DNA from 4 places in the Bradyrhizobium sp. BRP20 genome. Region 4 is predicted to be linked to each of the others. Evidence: riboswitches for the same ligand, from Rfam matches in the RefSeq annotation. Region 4 holds a riboswitch; each other region holds the start of a gene.
The links. Region 4 has a riboswitch for cobalamin ahead of I6F33_RS30780 (ribonucleoside-diphosphate reductase subunit alpha). Riboswitches for the same ligand answer to the same signal wherever they lie in the genome.
Positions count from the first base shown of each region.

Region 1: linked by a shared signal. The riboswitch ahead of metE (5-methyltetrahydropteroyltriglutamate--homocysteine S-methyltransferase) and the one ahead of I6F33_RS30780 (ribonucleoside-diphosphate reductase subunit alpha) in region 4 are both predicted to bind cobalamin.
Region 2: linked by a shared signal. The riboswitch ahead of I6F33_RS20085 (TonB-dependent receptor) and the one ahead of I6F33_RS30780 (ribonucleoside-diphosphate reductase subunit alpha) in region 4 are both predicted to bind cobalamin.
Region 3: linked by a shared signal. The riboswitch ahead of I6F33_RS20170 (DUF1636 domain-containing protein) and the one ahead of I6F33_RS30780 (ribonucleoside-diphosphate reductase subunit alpha) in region 4 are both predicted to bind cobalamin.

Region 1 is NZ_JADYVY010000018.1:38,915-44,741, forward strand. Features, by position in the region: gene metE (5-methyltetrahydropteroyltriglutamate--homocysteine S-methyltransferase) at 653-2,998, opposite strand; cobalamin riboswitch at 3,101-3,304, opposite strand; gene I6F33_RS31025 (nodulate formation efficiency C protein) at 4,312-5,094, shown strand.
Region 2 is NZ_JADYVY010000008.1:91,326-97,152, forward strand. Features, by position in the region: gene I6F33_RS20080 (PepSY domain-containing protein) at 1-180, opposite strand, end outside; gene I6F33_RS20085 (TonB-dependent receptor) at 193-2,550, opposite strand; cobalamin riboswitch at 2,663-2,865, opposite strand; gene I6F33_RS20090 (histidine phosphatase family protein) at 2,938-3,510, shown strand; gene cobT (nicotinate-nucleotide--dimethylbenzimidazole phosphoribosyltransferase) at 3,517-4,569, opposite strand; gene cobF (precorrin-6A synthase (deacetylating)) at 4,575-5,324, opposite strand; gene I6F33_RS20105 (energy-coupling factor ABC transporter permease) at 5,370-5,827, opposite strand, start outside.
Region 3 is NZ_JADYVY010000008.1:107,261-113,087, forward strand. Features, by position in the region: gene cobN (cobaltochelatase subunit CobN) at 1-1,997, opposite strand, end outside; gene cobW (cobalamin biosynthesis protein CobW) at 1,997-3,046, opposite strand; gene I6F33_RS20170 (DUF1636 domain-containing protein) at 3,043-3,417, opposite strand; cobalamin riboswitch at 3,512-3,736, opposite strand; gene cobO (cob(I)yrinic acid a,c-diamide adenosyltransferase) at 3,777-4,412, shown strand; gene I6F33_RS20180 (cobyric acid synthase) at 4,420-5,827, shown strand, end outside.
Region 4 is NZ_JADYVY010000017.1:108,280-114,106, reverse strand. Features, by position in the region: gene I6F33_RS30785 (ribonucleotide-diphosphate reductase subunit beta) at 1-410, opposite strand, end outside; gene I6F33_RS30780 (ribonucleoside-diphosphate reductase subunit alpha) at 401-2,344, opposite strand; cobalamin riboswitch at 2,448-2,602, opposite strand; partial or broken gene I6F33_RS30775 (IS5/IS1182 family transposase) at 2,728-2,874, opposite strand; gene I6F33_RS30770 (N-acetyltransferase) at 3,305-3,946, opposite strand; gene I6F33_RS30765 (ISAs1 family transposase) at 5,138-5,827, opposite strand, start outside.

The sequences.
Region 1 (5,827 bases), on a different contig from region 4:
TCGGCGACGCTCCGGTAATTAGGTCCAGAAACCTCTGTTTGAGATCTATGAGCGGACCATGCGGAGGGTGTCACGAGCTTGATGATGCCGCGGTGCCGATAGGGTGCTCCTCAGCGCCCAAGCCGAAACCCGACTATCGGGTGGAACCGGTCGACCAAGGACTGCCTTAAGCAAGGTTCAAATTTAGCAACCGCTTATGCATTGGATAAGCTTGCGAGATCCATGGAGCCGGGCTTACGTCGCCCTAATCGAACATAAGGCTCCAGGCAGGAAAGCGCACCGAGTTTGCTGTTGGTGTCCTGCGGCGACCGCCCGGCATGCCCCCTCGCTGCTATCGTAATCGTGCCGACGTGCTCATGAGCGACAAACCTTGGTGTAGATTCTAACTCTCAGGCTATACGGTCGCATACCACGGCATAATTGAGCTACGCTGAGCTTGTGCTTCAACTCGGCTCAGATTTTCGGCGAATGTCCTCGCCGTGATCGAACTGGCGGCTTCGCCGATGGAAGTCCGCGCGAATGCGTCAGCGTCGCTCCTCCCAGACTTTCGCCCGGCCCGCTAAGCGGGGCGGGGCATTTTTTATGTTCCTAAGGCTCCCGCGCAAATGACCACAAGCGGATCAGCTTTGTCGAAAAGAGACCGAAGCCCGGATCAACGGCCTCGCGGATCGAATGCAGCGCGCAGTTCGCGGGCGGCAGCGACCATGTTCGCTAGTGCTGGCCGAACCTCCTCCCATTTGCGCGTCTTCAGGCCGCAGTCTGGATTGATCCAGAGCTGCGAATCCTGCAGCCGCGTCCGAGCCAACACCATCAGCTCCTTCATTTCGCCTGTCTCGGGAACGCGTGGAGAGTGGATGTCGTACACGCCCGGCCCGATCTGATTTGGATATTCGTAGTTCCTGAACGCGTCGAGTAGTTCCATTTTCGAGCGCGATGTCTCGATCGAGATGACATCCGCGTCCATTGCAGCGATCGCACCAATGATGTCGTTGAACTCCGAGTAGCACATATGCGTATGAATTTGCGTTTGATCGGCGACGCCCGATGAACAGATGCGGAAGCAATCGACGGCCCAGTCGAGATAAGCCGCCCACTCCGATCGACGCAACGGCAATCCTTCGCGGACTGCAGCTTCGTCGATCTGGATCATGGTCGCACCAGCATTCTCGAGATCGCGGACTTCGTCTCGGATCGCGAGCGCAATCTGGCGGCAGACCTCGCTTCTGGGAATATCATCACGAACAAAGGACCAGTTCAAGATCGTCACCGGTCCGGTCAACATCGCTTTCATCGGCTTCCTTGTTAGTGATTGCGCGTAGCGCCACCAGTCCACGGTGATAGGCTTCGGCCGTGCTACATCGCCAAACAGGATCGGTGGCCTGACGCAGCGCGAGCCGTAGGACTGCACCCATCCGCTCTTGGTAAATACGAAGCCGGCGAGTTGCTCGCCGAAGTACTGCACCATGTCATTGCGCTCAAACTCGCCGTGCACGAGGACGTCAAGACCGATGTCCTCCTGCCAACGTACGGCGCGCGCAGTCTCCTCCTTGAGGAACTTGTCGTATTGCTCGTCGCTTATCGCACCTCGCGCATGCGCCGCACGGGCATTCCGGATCTCTGTGGTCTGCGGAAATGATCCGATCGTCGTGGTAGGAAAAGCCGGTAGTCCGAATCGATTGCTTTGGATCTCGGCCCGACGGGCAAATGGGCTCGCGCGCCGACACATGGTCTGGTCGATCGCTCTCATCCGGACAGCGACATTGGCATCACGGATTTTCGGCGAAGTCCGGCGAACAGTCGCGGCACCTTCCGACTCGGCAAGAGCTAACGCAACATTCTGGTCGCCTGCGAGTGCACGCGCTAGGATCGCAAGCTCCCGCATCTTCTGGACCGAGAAAGCAAGCCAGCTCTTGACGTCGGAAGCGAGCCCGGTCTCGAGTTCAACATCGACCGGCACATGAAGCAGCGAGCAGGATGGGGCGATCTGTACACGATCCTTGCCGAGCTTCGCAATCGCGGGTTCGAGCCGCTGGCGCAGCGACGACAAATTCGACCGCCATACATTCCGACCGTCGACGACACCGAGCGACATGACGAGATCACTTCGGCCGCCAGCGATGATCTGGTGCAACAACTGTGGCGCTCGAACCAGATCGAGGTGCAGCCCGGCAACTGGCAGGCTCAAGGCGGTGTCCAGATTGTCGCCGAGGTCGCCGAAATAGCTGGCAACCATGATCTTGATCGCCGGCCCCTCCTTGGCGAGCCGGTCATAGGCATGTCGCAAAGATTTTCGCGTCCCCTCATCCAGATCAAGAACTAGGCTGGGCTCGTCGAACTGAACCCAATTTGCCCCACGTTTGGCCAATTCCTGCATAACCTCGATATAGGGCGGTATCAGTTCATCCAGTAGTGAGAGTGGCTGGAACGTGGGATCGGGACTCTTGCCGAGCTTTAGGAATGTGACCGGCCCGATCAGGACGGGGCGGGTCTGAAAGCCAAGGGCCTTGGCTTCCTCATACTCCTCGATCGGCTTGCGAGAGCATAGCCTGAAAGTCTGTCCCCTGTGAAACTCGGGGACCATATAGTGATAGTTGGTGTCGAACCACTTGGTCATCTCCTGCGCGGGTGCGCCAAATCCGCGCGGTCCGTGACCGCAACTCGCATCCTGGTCGTCGCATTGTGAACCGCGGGCCATGGCGAAGTACGTCTTGAGCGAAACGGATTCGGCTTTCGAGGCGTAGATCTCCGGGATGGCGCCAACCATGACACTTGTGTCGAGCACCTGGTCATACAGCGAGAAATCGTTCGATGGAATGACCGTGACGCCGATAGATTTCTGACGGGCCCAGTTCGCGGCACGCAGGCCAGCTGCGTCCTCGAGCAACTGCTGTTCGCTGCTTTTTCCGGCCCAGTAGCTTTCTAGAGCGAATTTGAGCTCGCGCCTTGGACCGATGCGTGGCGTTCCGAGCGTGGCAACAGGAAGGGAGAGAAGAGACATAGCGTTAACCCCATGTTGGGGGCAAAGGCCATGGCGGACGCAGGCAGCGGAAGTCGCGCGGTGCGACGGCTGCTTGGCGCACCACCGGGACACCCCGCCCGTGGACGAATATAGTGTCGGGGCAGGTCTCCTGGCTCGCAGGTCATCGCTGCTGTCCGGCCTTCCCGAAGCCGCGCAGGCTTCAGTGACATCGTTGGACAGCGGCTCGCCGCTCACAGTTGCGGGGGCAGCGCCGGCATATTCACCGGCTTCCCTCTTAGCTCCGGATCAAATGGAAACCGGAGAACCTCGACGACTTGGATTATCGGCAAGAGAAGTCTTCCGTCAACCTCTCAGATTATGTCTCAAGCTGATGCTGCGACATCTGCTACGCGAATGACCGTGCATCTCTACCATTGAGCTGATGTAGAAGTGCCCTCCAATCAGCGATATCGCAATGAGCATCGCAGGGCGCATGGCAGATCGGTGGAAGGGACAAATGCGGCTTGTGCGGTCGGGATTGCTGCCTCGAGCAGAACGCATTTGTCGCCAGTCCCGGCTTCCCAGCGGTTCGAGCACGTGCGCCATCCAGCCACCTTCTCGACCAACAGATCCGTGTTGAATAGGCCCAAGACACCTGGCTAAGCCAGCAACATACCCGGGCAGCACCTTTGATTTGCGGTGCCAGCCACACCCCAAATGCTCGGCGAAGATCGGCTTGGCGCCGTTCGCCATCGAGTACAAAGCGCGCTGCCTGAGGCTGTTCTCGACCTCCGGAGCGCCGCACGTCTCGAAAGGAGCGCCAAACGCGCCATGGCCCCTTGGCCGAAAGTGCCCGAAGGCATGGCAGAGATCGAAAGCCCACATTCCGGCAACGATAACCGAACCACACGGTTCAATGACGGCAAACGTGCTGCCACTTCTCATCAGGAACTTGGCACCGAGGCGTTCCGCTGTGTCGTCGAACATCCGGTGCGTGACGGGATGCATAAGCCGCGCTGGAGAGGTTGAACGGAAACATCGAGACATGCGCCAGTCGGAAAGTCGACAAAGAGGACGCAAAACCGGTGCGAATTGCCGTCTATTATCTGGCACGAAGAATGCACGTCCTCTGCATGCCCAGTCCTCCTGCTGGGCATGTCCAGCACAGCAAATTGAGGCTGTCGGTGGCAGTGAAGTTAGCGGCGCGTGACATAGAGGGGAGCGCCTGCTCGCACGGGAAAACCAGTGGTCGCCCCGTCGCGTCGCCGCTAACTTCTTGCGCTCGCGCATAACAGGTTGAAGGTTGCCCGCTCTAGAATTGCGTGTGGATGAGACCGGATAGGCCGACGGTTATGAAGAAAACGTCAGGAAGACGCGCGCTATGGCTTTGGCTCAGTCGATCCCTGATCTGCCTGGCCGGGCTGGCTGCGACGAGCAACACTGTTCGCGCTAACGACAGCCCCCTTGTCGAAAGAGTCAAGTCAACGTGGCGAGCGCAAGACGGTGAGACAATAGAACAAGTTATCTCCAACGTCTCGAAGGTGGCACAGTTCGTCCCTCGGATGTGGGGCGTCGCTGAACTTGACCAAAATGAATATGTTTTTGTTTCTTGGACCAGGCACCGGGATGATAAATCAGACGAAGAGTACGTTATCACCTGGAAGGCCGCGCTCGACGGGACGATTGAACTTGCGTCGTCCTATGCGAAGCCAATGGAATTGGGCTGGCGCGCCTTCGCGCTCTCGTTGATCGCCAGTGAAGTCAAGGATGGCGAAAGGGACGCAAATGTTGGCTTTCTGCATGACCCGGCCAACTTCAACTTTGTGACGACCATGCAAGGTCGGCTCGGTGATCTTCTGCGGCAGGGCAGCTGCACTATCGTAGATCCTGTTGGAGTGGACTACTTGCCGAAGCAGAATGACAAGCCGACCGAGAAAGGTGATCTGTGGCGCGTTTTGCTTGTGGTGAACTGTAATATCCCAGGGCCCCGCTATTTTACATACAACGGGGTCATCACTTTCGAGAAGAGTGAAGGACAAGATTGGGAGCCGCAATCCTCCTTTGCCAAGCGTATCGCGGCTTTTCCTCCTGGCTCCTGGTTCGCTCGCATGGAGCCAAAGGAACGGGAGGATTAGAAGGGAGCGAAAGGCCTCGGTAAATGATCGCGCAGAGCAAGATCGCGCCGTAGCTCCTGCAGGGCCGAACGCCTCAGAGCAACGGCAAGACTATCAGCTCTAAACTTACCGGTGTTTACACCTTGAACAGTCGCGAGCTTTCCCGCGGCCTTCAGCCGGCCATCGAGAAAATGGGGCAGCACGATTACCTCCGACTCTTTCTGCGAGGAGTCGAGCTCAGCGGCGCGTGCGCCTTGCGAGAAGCGGCTTGACCTCGGCGCACCCCACGCAGTGGAAGGACACCATTTGCGAGAGAACCAGCTCTCTACGCCATTCTTCACGGGACTGGGCCATCCGGCGTGCGAACCGCGCATCACGCGACTGACTGGCACCCGCAAGAGCGTGACCATTCCGAGGCCGAGGTGGCACGCGGGATCGACTGCTGCGACGAAACCGGTTAATAGGGTAATGGGGCAGTGTTAGCGGCCCCGGCTTGACCACCGGTCCTTCGAGTGCCCTCAACGAGGAGCCGGAGCCGTGCGCGAGGCATCGAAGACCGGACTGAGTCGCCCGCTAGATTTCCTCGCACGCATTCGTCTGCGCATCGTAGATCCGGATTTGAAGCATGGGAAAACGCTTCTTTAGTTCTGCTCCACCTGCCCTGGCGCCGTCTTTGGTTGCGAATTCAGCTCTGAGTCGGCCATCCACTTCAAGCGCGTAAGAAGAGACGGGCAATTCCCGGGGGGCTGAAACC
Region 2 (5,827 bases), on a different contig from region 4:
CGCGACCGAGATCCTCGTCCCGTCGCGATCGACCGGCACAAGTCCGGCAAATCGCTCCGCTTCCGTCAGCGACGGAAACGGGACGAAGTGCATGACGATCCCGCTCGCGAACCACATCGCGAACAGCAGGCAGAACGCGATGCCGAGCCAGCGATGCGTGAGGACGATCGCGCCCATCATGCGCTCAGGGCCTCACCATTTGAACGCGGCCGATATTTCATAGGTGCGCGGCGCGCCCAGGAGGATCTGGTCCGGATAGAACGGATCGCCCCAGATCGCGTAGCGCTTATCAGTGATGTTGCGGACACGGAAGGTCAGGCGGGCCTGGTCGACCGCATTGAACGCCGTCTTGGGGATGTCGACGAAGGCGTAGACGTCGGCCACGGTGTAAGCCTTCATCGTCACGACGTTGGCGTCGGTGTTGTAGCGGTCGCCGACATGACGGCCGGTGATGCCAAGCTCCACCGGCCATGGTGTGAAGAAGCGATACGACGCGCCGGCATTGGCGACGATACGCGGCACGTTTGGCGGCGTGTTGCCGGAGAACGAGCCGCCGGCAAAATTGTAGTCGGCATAGCGCGCATCGACATAGGCGATGTTGCCCCACAGCCGCAGCGGCTCGATCGGGCGTATCGAGGCGGCAAGCTCGACGCCTTTCGACTCCTGTCGTCCGGCGATGTTGAGTTGCATGCCGCCGGCGGCCGCATAGACGTTCTTGCGCAGGATGTCATAGGCCGAGAACGACCACTCCGCCCGATTGTCCCAGAACAGGTGCTTGACACCGGTCTCATAGGTGCGCGCGGTGGTCAGATCGAGCGGCTGGGTGGGCGAGAGCAGGAAGATGTTGTTGGCTGCGACGTCGGCGCCGGTGGCGTATTGGCTGAAGAAGGTGAGGCCGGGAACGGCCTCCCAGGTGTAGCCGATGCGCCCCGTGACCGGTGCCCAGTCTTTCGTGAATGGAAAGCCCGCCTTCACGATCCCGTTCTGGTCGGTCGAATTGCGGTCGAGCCCGATATGCTCGACGCGGAGGCCGCCGATCAGCGCGAAGCTGCGCGTCAGCTTGAGCCTGTCCTCGAATGACAGCGCCTCGTTGTCGATGCGCGCGGTCTGCTGCTGTGTCGTGAGCAGGCCGTAGAAGCCGCGGTTGGGGTCGACCAGCGAGACGGAATCGCCGGGAAAGTTTGCCGCGCCGGGCCTGACGAAATCGAGATAGCTCGACGACAGCGTCGTCACGAGCCGATTGTCGAAGCCCGCAATATTTGTGTCCCAGATCAGGTCGGTGATGTTGCCGACCAGTCGCTGACTGTGGGCGACATAGAAACGCTCGCGATCGACCAGGTTCGTGGTGGAATTGAACGCCTCGATCTCGTTATTGAACCAGGTCCGTTCCGCGCCATAGCCATAGGCCTGACTTTTCAGCGTGAGGTCAGGCGCGAGCTTCAGCTCGAAGCCGCCACGCAGCCACACTTCCTGCGCCACGTTGCGGTTATCGAGAACGTTGTAATTGGTGTTGAAGGTGCGGTCGTCGATGGTGACGGCACCGAGATTGGTTCCGTTGTAATTCGAGACGTAATTGCCGGAGACGATCCCCGTCGTCGCATGCGAGCCGCTGAAGGTGATCGGCACCAGCGGCGCGCCCCAATAGGCCTTCGAGCGGTCTTCGCGATATTCGACCGCACCCCAGATCCTGAGGCTGTCGGAAACACGGTAGTTGAGCTGGCCGGACGTGCCGAACGTCTTGACATTGGTGTCATCGGCAAAGCCGTTGAGGGCGGAACGGCTGATGTCGAAGCGATAGTCCAGGCCCTGCACATTGGTGCTGCCGCCGGAGCCGTAATGGGCACGGAACGAATTCAGCGAGTCCCAGGAGAAATCGGCCTCGTTGCGGACAGCTCCGGTGTGGGGCTGCTTGGTGACGAAGTTGATGACACCGCCCGCGGCGCCCTCGCCCGAGATCAGCGAGGCCGGGCCCTTGAGGAATTCCACCGCCTCCAGATTGGCGGTATCCACGATCCGCGAGGTCATGTTCTGCGGACCGATCTTGATGCCGTTGTAGAGCGTGTTGATCTGGCTGTTGGTGAAGCCGCGCATCGAGAAGGCGGAAGGTTCGGCGGGGTTGTCGCCGGAGGTGACGCCGGCGGCGCCCTGCGCCACCTCGGACACGGTGCGATAGCCCTGCTCGCGCATGGTTTCGGCGGAGACAACTTCGACGGTCGCGGGCGTCTGCCGCACCGTCAGGCCGAGCCGCGAGGCGCTTTCGGCAACGGCGTTGGAGTTGAGCGGCGTTTGCGGCGTCGAATCCGGCGTGACGGGTCTTGGCGCTGCGGATACAGCCGCCGGCCTGCGCGCTGCCGCGCGGCGCGCGCTCTGCGCCGTTCCTGCTGCCGGTTTGGCCGGCTTGCGGGCCTGGGCGGGCGACACCTCGATGGGCGGCAGCGGCTCTCGGGCCTGCTGCGCCAGAGCGGCAGGCGGACCAAGAGCGGCAAAGGACGTGAACGCGGCGGAAACCAGCAGGACGCGGCGCGGTCGTGCGATACGGATGGAAGACACAGGTGAAAACCTCGGTATGACGTCAGTGGCACGTCACAGCGAACGAGGTTTCACCTTCGGCCTTAGCCGTCCGATGAAGCCGAATGTCTGTACTCCCCGACCGACATCTTCGCGTGTGACCACGGCTGACGGCAGGTCTCCTGGCTCGCGGGTCGTGACCGCTTCGTCGCCTTCCCGGGACCGAGGACCCAGTGGCTCGTGACGAAGGATTCACCGCTTACAGTTGCGGGGGCAGCCGCGGCATTGGGGACATTTTCCCCGCACCGCATTCCCTTTTCATTCCCTCTCGGGAAAACCGTCGTGAGCATCTAGGATTACCACCAAGACAGAGTCAATGTGCCAGTTGCGGCGTTGGGGCCACAGCAACCAACTTCCTTGGAGATGAGCATGGAAGGCGAGACCTTCCTCTGGTTGATCAGGCATGCGGCCGTCGCGGGCGTGCCCGGGACGATCCATGCGGCCGATGCGCGGGCCGACCTCGGCGATCACGCTGCATTGGCGGCCCTGAGGCGCCTCTTGCCCGCGGATGTCGCCGGCTATGCCAGCCCATCGCGGCGCACGGTCGAGACGGCGCGCGCCCTGGGACTCGAACCGGAGCTGGTCAGCGAATTCGGAGAGCAGGATTTCGGCGATTGGACCGGCCATCGGCATGACGAGCTCGCCGGGACCGGCGGCGAGGCCTACGCGCAGGTCTGGCGCGATCCCGCGCACGGACGGCCGCCGAACGGCGAAAGCTTTGCGGATCAGGTCGCCCGCGTCCGCCTCGGCCTGTCGCAGATTGGCGCAGGCCCCGCGGCACTAGTCGTCCATTCCGGCACCATTCGGGCCGCGCTCTGCATCGCGCTCGATCTCACACCGGAAGCCGCGCTGCGCTTCGTCGTCGATCCGCTGTCGCTGACTCGGATCGACCGGCTGGCGGGCGATTGGCGCGTCGTGTCGGTCAACCAGCGCGTGGCTTGAGCCGCATCAAGACGACCGATCCGGCACATTGGCCTGCGCGAACGTCGCCATGCCATTGTGAAGCGCGCAGGCCGAGCGGACCAGCGGCAGCGCGATCGCGGCCCCCGATCCTTCGCCGAGCCTGAGATCGAGGCTGATCAGCGGCTGCACGTTCAGCGCGCGCAACACCAGCCGATGTCCCTGCTCCGCCGATTGATGCGAGGGCAACAGGAACGGCTGGCAGGACGGGTTGAGGCGCACTGCTGCCAGCGCCGCCACCGAGACGATGAAGCCGTCGAGCAACACGGGAATGCGGCGTTGCGCAGCCGCAACGATCGCCCCCGAGATCGCCGCGATCTCGAGGCCGCCTACAGCGCACAGGATTTTTTCGGGTGACGCCCCCGCAACGCCGTGATGCGCGATCGCCGCATCGATCACCCGCACCTTGTGCGCGCGGCCCAACGCATCGACGCCGGTGCCGCTGCCCGCGATCTCGTCGGCACTCACACCGAGCAGGCTCGCAGCAATCGCAGCTGAGGTCGTGGTGTTGCCGATCCCCATCTCGCCGAAGATCAAGAGATCAGGCCGGCCGGCCTCGGCGCGCACCACCGCGCGCTGCCCGGCCTCGAAGGCGAAGGCCAATTCCGTGGGCGTGAGCGCAGCCTCGACACTGAAATCGCGGGTGCCGCTGCGCGGCTTGTCGGTGACGATTCCCGCGATCTGCGCCTCGGCCAGCGTGCCGGCGTCGACCACCTCGAGGCTCGAACCCAGCTCGCGCGCCAGCACCGAGATCGCGGCGCCACCGGCAGCAAAATTCGCCATCATCGCGATGGTGACGGCTTGCGGATAGGCCGACACGCCCTGCGCGACGATGCCGTGGTCGCCGGCGAAGATGATGATCGGCACCCGCGCGGCGCGCGGTTGCTCGGTGGCCTGCAGGCCCGCAAGCTCGATTGCGAGCTGCTCGAGCCGGCCGAGCGCGCCGGTCGGCTTCGTCAGTTGCGCCTGCCGCGCAATGGCCGCCTCGCGATGAACAGCGGAGACCTCGGGGCAGTTCTGGGTAACCCATTCGGGAAGCATGCTGCTCAACGCCTGCGTTTGATGATGTAGCTGTCCATGATCCAGCCGTGCCGCTCGCGTGCGTCCTGCCGCACGGCGGCAATGCGCGCGCCCAGTTCAGCCAGCGCGCCGGACATGATGATCTGATCGGGCATGCCGAGATAGGCACCCCACCAGATCTGCAGGCCTTCTGGATCCAGCGATTGGAACGCCGTGCCGCCATCGAGCATCACGACGACGGTATCGACGCCCTGCGGCCAGCCGCCTTCGCGCAAGCGCCGCCCCGTCGTGACCAGAAACGGCTCGCCGATGTCGTTGAGCGGCAGCGCATGCGCCGCGCACAGCGCCTGGATCGAGGTGATCCCAGGCACGACCTCGATTGTCGGCAATGGGTCGAGCCGCCGCGCAATGCGCAGCGAAGAATCATAGAGCGAAGGATCGCCCCAGATCAGCAGCGCGACCTTGCCCTCATCTTCGAGATGCCCAGCGATCGTCTGCGACCAAATCGCGGCCACCGCATCGTGCCAATCGTCGACGCCCTTGCGGTAGTCCGCCTCGGTCGCATCGCGCACGGGAAGATCGAATTCGGCGATGCGCGTCGTTTTGTTGGTGAGCACACCGGCGCAGATCGTTCGCCTGAGATCGGCGAGATCGGATTTCGCAGTCCCCTTGCGCGGGATCAGGATGAGATCGGCGGCGTTGATGGCGTCAACGGCGGCGCGCGTGAGCTGCGCGGGATCGCCGCAACCGATGCCGATCAGAGAGAGCGTTAGCATCGCGAGCGCGATGGGCGGCCACACCGGCCGCCCATCGCTGATCTCTTACGCCGCGTTGTGCAGGCGCGGGGTGACGAGGCCGGGCGCGGTGACGCCGCGCAGCGACTTCGCCAGCGCCAGCACCGCGAGATCGGCGAGCGGTTCGATCACGATCACCAGCGCATAAGCGGCAGCGAACGTCCCGACGCTGGCGAGATTGCTCATCGCAAAGCCGGAGCCATAGAGCGCCCAGAACGCCACCCATGCGATCACGCCGGCCTGGTAGGTCGTCGAAAGCGCCAGCGCCTGACCGTACTTCAAATCGACATAGGCGGTGTTGCGGGCAATGATCCGCTTGGCGATCGCCTGGATCGCGAACAGCGGCACCAGAAGCGTGGTGACGTTCATGCCGTATTGCGGCAGATCGACTGGCTCCAGCAGCATGCCCTGAAGCAGCAGGCCAAATGCAAGGCCGAAGGCGGCGGGCGCAGCACCAAAGAGCAGGAACAAGGTCGAGCCGAGGA
Region 3 (5,827 bases), on a different contig from region 4:
CCGAACTGGCTCTCCTTGAGATCGCAGACGAAGCGGTCGATCCGCGGGATGGCTTCGGCCGGTGCGGCCATTGCATCGAGGCCGAGATCGTCTTCGAGGTCCGCCGCGCGCGCTTCATCGCGGATCGCCGCAATCAGGCGCTGGCGACGGGCGGGATCGAGACCGTCAGCGGTCGAATATTCGTCGAGCAGCCGTTCGAGCCGACGAAGCCCCTCCGGCACCGCTGATGTCTCAAGCGGCGGTGGCAAATGGCCGATGGTGACCGCGCCGATGCGCCGCTTGGCCTGCGCGGCCTCGCCGGGATCGTTGACGATGAAGGGATAGATGACGGGGAGATCGTCGATCAGCGCTTCCGGCCAGCACGCTTGCGACAGCGCCACGGATTTTCCGGGCAGCCATTCCAGCGTGCCATGTGCGCCCATATGCACGACAGCATCGCAGCCCTGCTGCCTGAGCCAGAGATAGAATGCGACATAGGCGTGGCGCGGCGTGCGGGCGAGATCGTGATAGTCGGCATCGCGCGTGGCCGCATCGCCGCGCTCGGGCTGAACCGCGATGATGGACCGGCCGCACGCGATGCCGGGGAAATGGAACACGCCATCGCGGCAACTCGGATCACTCTCCGGCGCACCCCAGGCCTGCGCGAGATCGTCCTGCAAGGATTGCGGCAGGTGCGAAAGCGCAGCGCGATAATCGGCAACGCTCCAGGTCAAACTCTGCCTTAGCAGCGTCTCGCCGAGCGCATCGACCGGCGCGACATCGAAGCCGACCTCAGCGACATCGGAAATCAAAGCCTCGACCGACGCCAACGCATCAAGACCAACGGCGTGCGCTATCTGATGCGGACGGCCCGGATAATTCGAGAGCACGATCGCCAACCGCTTCTCGCCGGCGGGCTTCTCGGCGAGGCGACGCAAAGCCGCGACACGCCCAGCAACAGCCTTCACGCGCTCCTCATCGGACCTGTGCGCCAGATGCGAGAACTGCAAATCGGGATCGCGCTGACCGGCCGATTTGAAACTCACCACGCCTGCGAACAGGCGGCCGTCGACCTCCGGCAGCACGACATGCATCGCGAGATCGCCGGGCGACAGGCCACGCAGTGATTCCGCCCAATCTTCGCGCCGCGCCGTGGAGAGCGCGACCTGGAACACCGGACAGAATGCGGCATCGAACGGCGTCGTGCCGTCATCGCCAAGGGCCGAGAACGCGGTCGCATTGACGATCGCCGCCGCAGGATGTTGCGCCAGATGCGCGCGCAGCCAGTCGGCAACGGCCGGCGCCTTCAGCGAGGTGACGAACACGCCGTAGGCGTCAAATCCCTTCTCGCGCAGCGCCGCAATCAAGGCGTCGACCGGCCCCGTATCGGCGGCCGTGAGATAGGAGCGATAGAACGTCACGAGTGCGCGCGGCTTGCCCTCGCCAACTGGCGCGGCAATGACACCGCGCGCGGGATCGTAGAATCCCATCTCGGGCACGGTCATCTCGCCGATGACCGGGCCGGCATAGAGGCCCGAGGCCAGCGCGAGCTGCGCGATCGCGGCTTGCGCGGCGACCGGGCCACCGGAGTCGCAGAGCACCTTGAGCCGCCGCAGCGTCGAGACCGGCAGGGTCGAGTACGCATCCAGCCGCGCGTCGTCGCGGCCGTCCGCCGGCAGCACGGCGAGCACGATGTTGCGCTCTTGCGCGAGTTGCTGGAGCGCCGCGAGCCCGTATGCCCAATAGGACTCCCCGCCGATCAGGCGCACCAATATGCCCCGCGCCTGCGACAGCGTCCGTTCGATATAGGTGTCGACCGACAGCGGATGACGCAGCTCCGCGAGATTGGCCAGCCGCAGCGACGGCAGGCTGCCCCGACCGCGGCGCCAGCCGGCCGCAAACGCGGCCAAATCGGAATCCGAATACGAGAGCACCACGAGATCGGCCGGGTCCTGGCCGATGTCTCTTGGCGTCGCGGTCTCCTCAAGACCGCGGCTCTCGCGGAAGACGACGTGCATCAGATGCCAGATCCTGAAAGACCAAGTCCTGCCTTGATGGCGGCCTCGTCGATATCGCCATGCTCGCCGATCACGACGAGCTTCGACTGTCTGAGACCCGCGCCCCAGGGCTTGTCGAACTGATGGCGCACCCGCTCGCCGACCGCCTGCAACAACAGGCGCATCGGCTTGCCAGCGACCGCGATGTACCCCTTCGCCCGCAGCACGTTCTGCTCGCGCGCCAGTTTCTGGACCGATGCGACCAGCGCGTCGATGTCGGCGACCTCCGGAAGGTCAATCACGACCGAGGCAAAATCATCGTGCTCGTGCTCCTCCTCGCCGTCATGATGCGATGGCCGCGCGGCGAGATCATTCTCGGCGGCAGCGCCGAGGCCGAGAATGACGCGCGCATCGATCGCACCGTCGGTGACCGGCAGCATCGGCACGCGGCGCGGCATCTCGGCGGTGATCGCCGCTTTTGCGGCTTCGATTCCGGCTGCGCCCGCAAGATCGGCCTTGGTCAGCAGCACGATGTCGGCGCAGGCGATCTGGTCCTCGAACACTTCTGACAGCGGCGTCTCGTGATCGAGATTGTCGTCCGCCGCGCGCTGCGCTTCCACCGCAGCCGGATCCGGCGCGAAGCGGCCGGCCGCGACGGCCTCGGCGTCGGCCAGCGCGATCACGCCGTCGACCGTGATGCGCGAGCGGATCTCCGGCCAGTCGAACGCCTTCAGCAGCGGCTTTGGCAGCGCCAGGCCCGAGGTCTCGATCAGGATGTGATCGGGCCGCACCGGGCGCGCCAAGAGTTGCTCCATGGTTGGAATGAAATCGTCGGCGACGGTGCAGCAGATGCAGCCATTGGCGAGCTCGACGATGTTCTCCTCCGGGCAGTTCGCATCGGCGCAGGACTTCAGGATCTCGCCGTCGACGCCCTCGCTGCCGAACTCGTTGACGAGCACCGCGAGCTTCTTGCCGCCGGCATTGCTGAGCAGATGCTGGATCAGCGTCGTCTTGCCGGAGCCCAGGAAACCCGTGACGACCGTAACCGGGACTTTTGCGAGCGAGTTCATTCAGCGGCCTCCGGCACGACGGTAACAGGGGGAATACGGGCAAGCGACTGCTTGCGGAAGATTTCGGGACGGCTGCGCCAGGGCACGATTCCGTCGGGCGCCGCCGCGTAGGCCGCAGCACCTGCGACCACGTCCTGCGCATTCGCATCGGACAGGCGGCCATAGACATAGGACCAGCGGCCGGGCGCGCTGAGCGCGACCGAGCAGCCCTGGCTGCACGCCGACAGGCATTCGACGGGAACCACGCTGACGCCCTCGGGCACGCCGGCCTCGAGAATCGCGCCATGCAGGCGCTTGCCGGGCGTCGTCTCGCCCTCGCCAAGCGTCTGGCCGGCGCGGCAGGTGATACAGACATGAAGTGTGACGGTCATCGCCTCTTCCAGATAACAGCGGGAGGCGATGAGGCGCACGGACCATTCTCCAGAAAGGCCCGCTTCCCCGTCGCGGAACACCCCGTCCGCCGGTCCAAAACTCGTCCGCGCTGGCAGGTCTCCCGGCTTGCGGAGCAGGGTTTTGGCCCTTCGATCCCCGCCTTCCCGATTCCCTTTCGGGACTCAGTGGCTTCGGGCATCTCTCCGGTCACGGTCGCGGGGGCGGCTGCATTTTGGACCCAAATCTTTGCGGATTCGGACCCTATCGCATTCCCTCTTCGCCTGTCATAGGACAGGAACCAACGCCAGGCCACCATTTGCCGGTGGCCGCCACTTGTCAAGCCGAAGGACCGGGACCGATGACGCCTGAACCGGAAACCCACACGACCGAGGAAACCGACGCCCGCCACGCCGCCAAAATGGCGAAGAAGAAGGCCGCTCGCGACAAGATCATGGCGACCAAGAGCGGTGAAAAAGGCCTGATCATCGTCCACACCGGCGCGGGCAAGGGAAAATCCTCCTCGGCCTTCGGCATGATCGTCCGCTGCGTCGCGCATGGCTTTCCTTGTGCGGTGGTGCAATTCATCAAGGGCGCCTGGGATACCGGCGAACGGCGCCTACTCACCGGCCATTTCGGCGAACTCTGTCAGTTCCACGCGATGGGCGAAGGCTTCACCTGGGAGACCCAAGACCGCACCCGCGACATCGCTGCCGCGCGCGCCGGCTGGGAGAAAGCCAAGGAGCTGATCCTCGACGAGCGGCTGCGCATGGTCGTGCTGGACGAGATCAACATCGCGCTGCGCTACGACTATCTCGACATCGCCGAAGTCGTCGATTTCCTGACGACGCAAAAGCCTGCGATGACGCATGTCGTGCTCACCGGTCGCAACGCCAAGGACGAGTTGGTCGAGATCGCCGATCTCGTCACCGAGATGACGCTCGTGAAGCATCCGTTCCGCTACGGCATCAAGGCGCAGGCCGGCGTCGAGTTCTGAAGTCATCATGGCACGCGCGCTGATGATCCAGGGAGCCGGCTCGGACGTGGGCAAGTCGCTCATCGTCGCCGGCCTCGCGCGCGCCTTCGCGCGCCACGGTCTGCGGGTGCTGCCGTTCAAGCCGCAGAACATGTCGAACAATGCCGCGGTCACGGTCGACGGCGGCGAGATCGGCCGCGCCCAGGCGCTGCAGGCGCTCGCCGCCGGCGTCGAGCCGCACACCGACATGAACCCGGTGCTGCTCAAGCCCGAGACCGATGTCGGCGCGCAGGTCGTCGTGCACGGCAAGCGCATCGCGACGGCGCGTGCGCGCGACTACGCCGCGATGAAGCCGTCATTGATGGGCGCGGTGCTGGAGAGTTTCGAACGCTTGAAGGCGCGGGCCGATCTGGTGCTGGTCGAGGGCGCCGGCAGCCCGGCCGAGGTGAATTTGCGCAAGTCCGACATCGCCAATATGGGCTTTGCCCGCAAGGCGGATGTGCCCGTCGTGCTGGTCGGCGACATCGATCGCGGCGGCGTCATCGCCCAGCTCGTCGGCATCAAGACGGTGATCGAGCCCGACGATGCCGCGATGATCTCTGGCTTCGTCATCAACAAGTTCCGCGGCGATCCCACGCTGTTCGACGACGGCTACAGGCTGATCGAGCAAAAGACCGCATGGCGCGGCCTCGGCGTGCTGCCCTGGTTTCCGCGCGCCGGCGAGCTGCCGGCCGAAGACGCGCTCGGCCTGCGCGATGCGCGCAAGCCGGGCCAATGCAAGATCGCCTGCCTGGCGCTATCGCGCATCGCCAATTTCGACGATCTCGATCCTCTCAAGCTCGAGCCGGGCGTCGATCTCGTGATGGTGCGCCCGGGCGAGGCGATCCCGGGCGACGTGCTCCTCGTCATCATCCCTGGCTCAAAATCCACCCGCGGCGACCTCGCATTCCTGCGCGCGCAGGGCTGGGACATCGACCTGCTCGCCCACCACCGCAGGGGCGGCCATGTGCTCGGCCTCTGCGGCGGCTATCAGATGCTGGGACGCAGCGTCACCGATCCCGAAGGCATCGAAGGACCTGCGGGCGACACGCCGGGCCTCGGGCTTCTCGATGTCGAGACGGTGATGAGCCCGCAAAAGACCCTCACGCGCGTTACGGCCGTGCACGCGGCGACGGATCAGCCGATCCAGGCCTACGAGATCCACATCGGCCGCACCGACGGCCCGGATCGCGCCCGCCCCTTCGCCAAGCTGGACGGCGAGGCGGAAGGCGCGATCTCCAGGGACGGCCGTGTGCAGGGCAGCTATCTGCACGGCCTGTTCACGTCGGATGATTTCCGCAAGGCCTACCTCGCCAAGCTCGACATTCCCGCGGGCGACGAGCCCTATCACGCCAGCGTCGAAAGCGCGCTCGAGGCGCTGGCCGATCACATCGAAA
Region 4 (5,827 bases):
GTCTTAGGCATACCGAGCGTCTTGAGCAGCAGGGCATAGGCGTCGATATGAACCGTCTCCATGTTAGTGAAAGCGGCCATCATCATCTGGACGGTGAGTGGCTGGAAGAGCGGAATGTACCGCTTGAAATAATTGTCGCCGACCTCGATGTCCGACTGAGTGAAGAAACGGAAGATCTGGGTGAGCAGCGCGCGCTCGCTGTCGGTGACGCGGTCCGAAGCCCAGTCGTTGAGGTCGGCGCCGAGCGGCACCTCCTCGCCCATCCAGTGGGTCTGCTGCTGGCGCTTCCAGAACTCGTAAGCCCAGGCATAGCGATCGACGTCGTAGCTGCCGGTCGAGTCAAGGAGGCCGACGCGTCCCTTGCCGATCAACGTGCGCGGATCGGCGCGCGACAGATCGATCACTGACATGCGAGGCACTCCTCATAGTCGGTGCGCTGCCGCGCCGGCTGCTGCGTCGGCGTTGCATCCCCGGCAATCTTGCCGGCGAACGCCGCGCGCGAGATCGACTTTGATCGACAGTAGTAGAGGCTCTTCACCCCACGCTTCCACGCCGTCCAGTGCAGCATGTGGAGGTCCCACTTATCGACGTCGGCCGGCAGATAGAGGTTGATCGACTGGCTCTGGCAAATCAACGCGGCGCGGTCGGCGGCAAGCTCGACGATCCAGCGCTGGTCGATCTCGAAGGCGGTGCGAAAGATCGCTTTCTCGTGCTCCGACAGGACGTCGAGATGGGCGACCGATCCGTCGTGCGCGATGATCGACTCCCAGGTCGCCGAGGTGTCGGCGCCTTTCGCGGCCAGCACCTTAGCGAGGTGCGGATTGCGCACCGAGATGGCGCCGGATAGCGTCTTGTGGGTGTAGATGTTGGCCGGGATCGGCTCAGTGCAGGCGCTGGTGCCGCCGCAGATGATGCTGATCGAGGCGGTCGGCGCGATTGCGATCTTGGGGCTGAAGCGCGCCATCACGCCGCGTTCCAGGGCATCCGGGCACGGGCCACGCTCGCGAGCGAGCGCCACGGATGCCGCATCGGCATCGCGACGAAGTTTTCGGAACATGTTCAGATTGAATGACTTGGCCAGGGTACCCTCCATTGGAATGCCCTTGGCCTGGAGAAACGAGTGGAAGCCCATGACGCCGAGGCCAACGGAGCGCTCGCGCAGGGCGGCGTAGCGGGCACGCTTCATTCCGTCCGGCGCCACCGTGATGAAGTGCGTGAGCACGTTGTCTAGGAAGCGCATGACGTCCTCGATGAAGCCGGGCTCCTCATTCCACTGGTCCCAGGTCTCGAGGTTGAGCGACGACAGGCAGCACACCGCGGTGCGCTCCTCGCCGCGATGATCGATGCCGGTCGACACGGTAATCTCGCTGCACAGGTTGGAGGTCGAGACCTTGAGGCCGAGCTCGCGCTGGTGCTTGGGGAGCGCACGGTTCACGGTGTCGATGAACAAGAGATAAGGCTCGCCGGTCTGCAGCCGGTTCTCAAGGATGCGTTGCCACAGCTGGCGGGCATCGATCTCGCGGACAACCTCGTTAGTCTTCGGGCTGCGCAGAGCGAATGCGGTGCCGGCGCCCACGGCACACATGAACTCGTCGGTGACGTTGATGCTGTGATGTAGGTTGAGGCTCTTGCGGTTGAAGTCACCAGACGCCTTGCGGATCTCGAGGAACTCCTCGATCTCGGGATGGTGGATATCGAGATAGACCGCCGCCGAGCCGCGCCGCAACGAGCCCTGGCTGATCGCCAGCGTGAGGCCGTCCGTGACGTGGATGAACGGGATGATGCCCGAGGTGACGCCGCCCCTCGCCTTCTCGCCGATTGAGCGAACATTACCCCAGTAGGTGCCGATGCCGCCGCCATTGGAAGCAAGCCAGACGTTCTCGTTCCAGGTGCCGACGATGCCTTCGAGCGAGTCCGACACTGAGTTAAGGAAGCACGAGATCGGAAGGCCGCGCGTCGTGCCGCCGTTGGAGAGCACCGGTGTGGCCGGCATGAACCACAGCCGAGACATCGCATCATATAGACGTTGGGCATGCGCAACATTGTCCGCGAAGGCGCAAGACACTCGGGCGAACATGTCCTGGAGGCCTTCGCCGGCGAGCAGATAGCGGTCGGTCAGCGTCAGCCTACCAAACGAGGTCAGCAGGTCGTCGCGCGACCGATCGAGCGAAAGGTCAGACGGAGTTGGCGATCGCGCGGGGGGCCTCGGCAGGGGAGCCGGCAATGCTGGGGGCTGCACAAGACACAGTTCAGGTGTGGTAGGCTTTGCCTGCGCTGAGGGCTGCCGCACACTCGGCAGCTCAATGAGATGACCATACTGATCGAAATCGTAAGACGCCGACATCGGCAACCCCGTGATATTTGGGGGCTGGGACCGTGCGGACGACTTGCGAGGAGACCCGGCCAATGTCCCCGGCTGCAAGCGACCCACCGGGCACCCCGCCCGAGGACATGGGTTCTGTCGCGGTAGGTTTCCTGGCTCGCGGGTCTTCCCAGCGCTGTCGCGCTAATGCCTCGGAATAGCCGCTGCCGGCACAATGGGTTCCCCTTAACTCCGTGCCACCATATATGCGAATTGAAAACCACGACGACACCACATATAGAAGCCGTTGCCCAGACTCGTCAAGACGGCACAGTCAAGTTAACCAGTTGGAGCAGCCCCGAGGTCGAGGTTCGAAATTCGCCGAGCGCCTGTCCTGAGAGCCTCACTCAAAAAGCATAGATGTCTCAAGGCCTGGCCAATCGGCGAGTTAGGAGCCTCAGATGGGCGACGAGCGGCCAGGCGAGCTCGGTAGCGGCGGAACCTTCGAAGTCTTTGCAGAGATGCCGACATCTGCCGAGCCACGCAAAGGTGCGCTCGACGACCGAGCGCCTGCGATCGGCCAAGATGTGCTCAAGCCTTTGGAAGTGGCGTCGCAAATTCTCCAACAGGGGAACAGCAACCCTGGACATCCTGAATGTTGGCATCGATCGGTTCGCGGTCCGCGAATTGAGTTGGGCCGGATCGGGTTTCGGTAGCCATACGCGTCTCGCCATTCATCGCTTTCTGTGGCCCTTAGATCAAAAATTGTCTGGAGCCCGACCGCAATCGATGCAGCCGCCCGTGGCAATGTCCCACGCTTAGTGGATTTGACCCCGCCAGCTCTCACATCAGACGTGCCAACTTTGCCGAAGAGGCGATTCGTATGCTTTTCGCAGGCCGGGCGAGCCGCCTCACGTGCTCAGTTGTCTGGCCGCGAACATAAGCCGTCCTGACCGAACGCGGTCATGTCAGGTTATTGGCAATCAATCCTAACGGGATGAGCTATGCTTGAGTCTGGGTGACGAGCCGATCCGGCGGCGCGGCCTTGCTGGGTGGGAATGAAGCCGTTCGCAACATTGGCGTGAGCGGCGGCGAAGAACCGTGTTGTATCTCACCAACGACCTTGAAGCCGTGACGTTGGTAAAAGGGAATGTTTTCAGGGTTCGAGCTTTCGAGGTAGGCAACAATGCCGTTCTCATCGCATCGTTGAAGGGCGTATTTCATCAGCAACGTGCCAAGCCCTTTTCCGATCCAGTTCGGATCGACGGCAATGAGCGGCAGATACCAATGTGGCTCGTGGGGACGATGTTCGGCCATTCTCCGCCGCAAGTGTGCCATATCCTCGGTAATCTCCGGGCGCAGGGATAGCGCCATGATTGCATCCAATGCCTCCTCGTCTTGCTGCACGTTGGGAGGCAGCCACAGGGCCGCGCCACGAATCTCTCCCGCGACGTAGGCTGTGCCATGTGCAAATGCTCGGCCCCCACAGGCGTCAATGAACTGAGGCATGCTCCTAAGGTATTGCCTTGGGTCAGGCCAGCTCCAACGCATCAACGGATCCGCGGCAAAGCCGAGCACAATGGTCCAGACAGTGCTTGCACGAATGTTTGCGTTCGCAGATCTGATATCTGATTCTTCTGTCATGATGTCGTTTTCGGGGCTCTGTTTTGGCATTGGCCTTCCAAGGAGGAGCATGGCATCGACACATCTGACGGTGAGCGGAATGGATGCACCGACGGGGACCCGCCGGGTGCATTTGGTTTCCCTTCCGAGATCTCCGCCTGTCTCAGACGGCTGACGTTGACGGCCACTTCGGACGAAGGCTCCTTGGTCGGCAATGCTTGGATCTACATATTCCTGGCGGGCTTCTGCGCTTCCACGCCCTATCTGGAACCCGCCCCGCCCTTCCCAAAGGAAGCTCCGACGTTCTCAAGGTCGACACGGTTCGGGTGCAACCGTCCGCGAAGGGAATGACATGAGGACGCCTCTGAGATTGCAAGTGCGAAGAAGTCAGGGCATGGCGAACATCGGGCGATGGCTGCCTGAACCGGGCTCCGGCACGAGCAAACAGCTTGCCAGGTGTCGCGCGTCGAGGTCCAGACTAGGCAAGGAATCATCACCTCGTCTCGTATTGAGTGGTTCTCGTAAGTTTCTTGGTCAAAACACATGCTAAGTGCGAAACCTCCATTGCCAACGTCGTGTCCGCGGCCACCGGCAGAGAGAGCTTTCGTCTGCGAGAGTCATATGCGTAGTACAGCGGCTTTCCAATTATCGCATGTTGTCTGCGCTCCTTGATGTTCTTGTGTCCAACAGCTCTCGGCGCATCATCGCCGCGATTCGCGATTGTCGGATCAAGGCAACGCGACTGGATACCACGACGCTGCCGCCGTGGACCTACTGGACAACGCAACTTGGGATCGCGCGAGAGCTTTCGTGCCTTGATTGATCGTCAGACGTGTCGATCGCTCGCACAACGGCGTTAGCTCTATCGAGCGAAAACGTTGCTGTCGTGCCCTCGTCGAACTTGACGCCTAGGTCAGTTGTATCCGCCGCGATCCTTGCCATAGTGGGAAAGACAGCAGGCTGACGTAGTTGCGTGAGTAATTCTCGTAAAAGAGGTTTTTGGCCACAAGCGTTGATGGCTTCGTAGGACTTGTTCCAACTCACTCCCTGATCGGAACGGTTTGGAAGATTTCTTGGCGCTGGTATGCTTGCCACACCGGGTCCGAGATCCACGTGGTGAGTCATGCTGTTTCATTCTGTCTTGGAAAACTGTAGTCGCCGGGGCAGCATATCAGGAGGCATTGTAGCGAAGACCTCCCCAGAATGGTAGGGCTATCGCATATGGGCAAGAGCGCTGAGAAGGAAGTCATTATTCCATCTGGCTTCGAGCATTTTGTGGCTGGTGCGCACGGGGCCTGGTGTCGCCTGCAGTGTATTGATGGCCAGCTTGCGGATAGCTGCGAGGTTTTCGGCGGCATGGCCCTTGCGACTGCGGCATGCGTCCTCGTCGAACAGAACGTCGAGAACCCAGTGCAAGTTATTCTCGATACCCCAATGGGCACGCACGACCTCAAGCAGTTTCTTGGCAGGGAGCGGACGCGATGCCAGAAAGTATCGTACCGTGTGCTTGGCGGCTTTGCCGGTATTGGCCCGCCAACTGTCGATGCGGCCAACGGCAGCGATGGCTGGGAAGCCGTATTGCTTCGCCAATTGCGGTGCCGAGGTAACGATGGCCTGCCGACGCTCGGTGCGGCCGTGGGCGGTTGTCCTCCGCTGGCTCGCCCGCGCGGGCTTCCGGGCGGTGTCGACGAGCGCCTTCGCCGCCTTGAACAGCCGGCCGCGATTGCTCTTGATCGCCAACACGTAGTGGACCTTGCACTTGCGGATAGCCCGCTCGGTGTCGGGTCGGCAATGCAAGGCATCGGCGGTGACAACAGCGCCGTCCAGATCGAGCAGAGCCAGGACTTTGAGAACGCCGGCAACCTCGTTGCGGTTGGGAGCCTTTCCCTGAGCCAGCGCCAT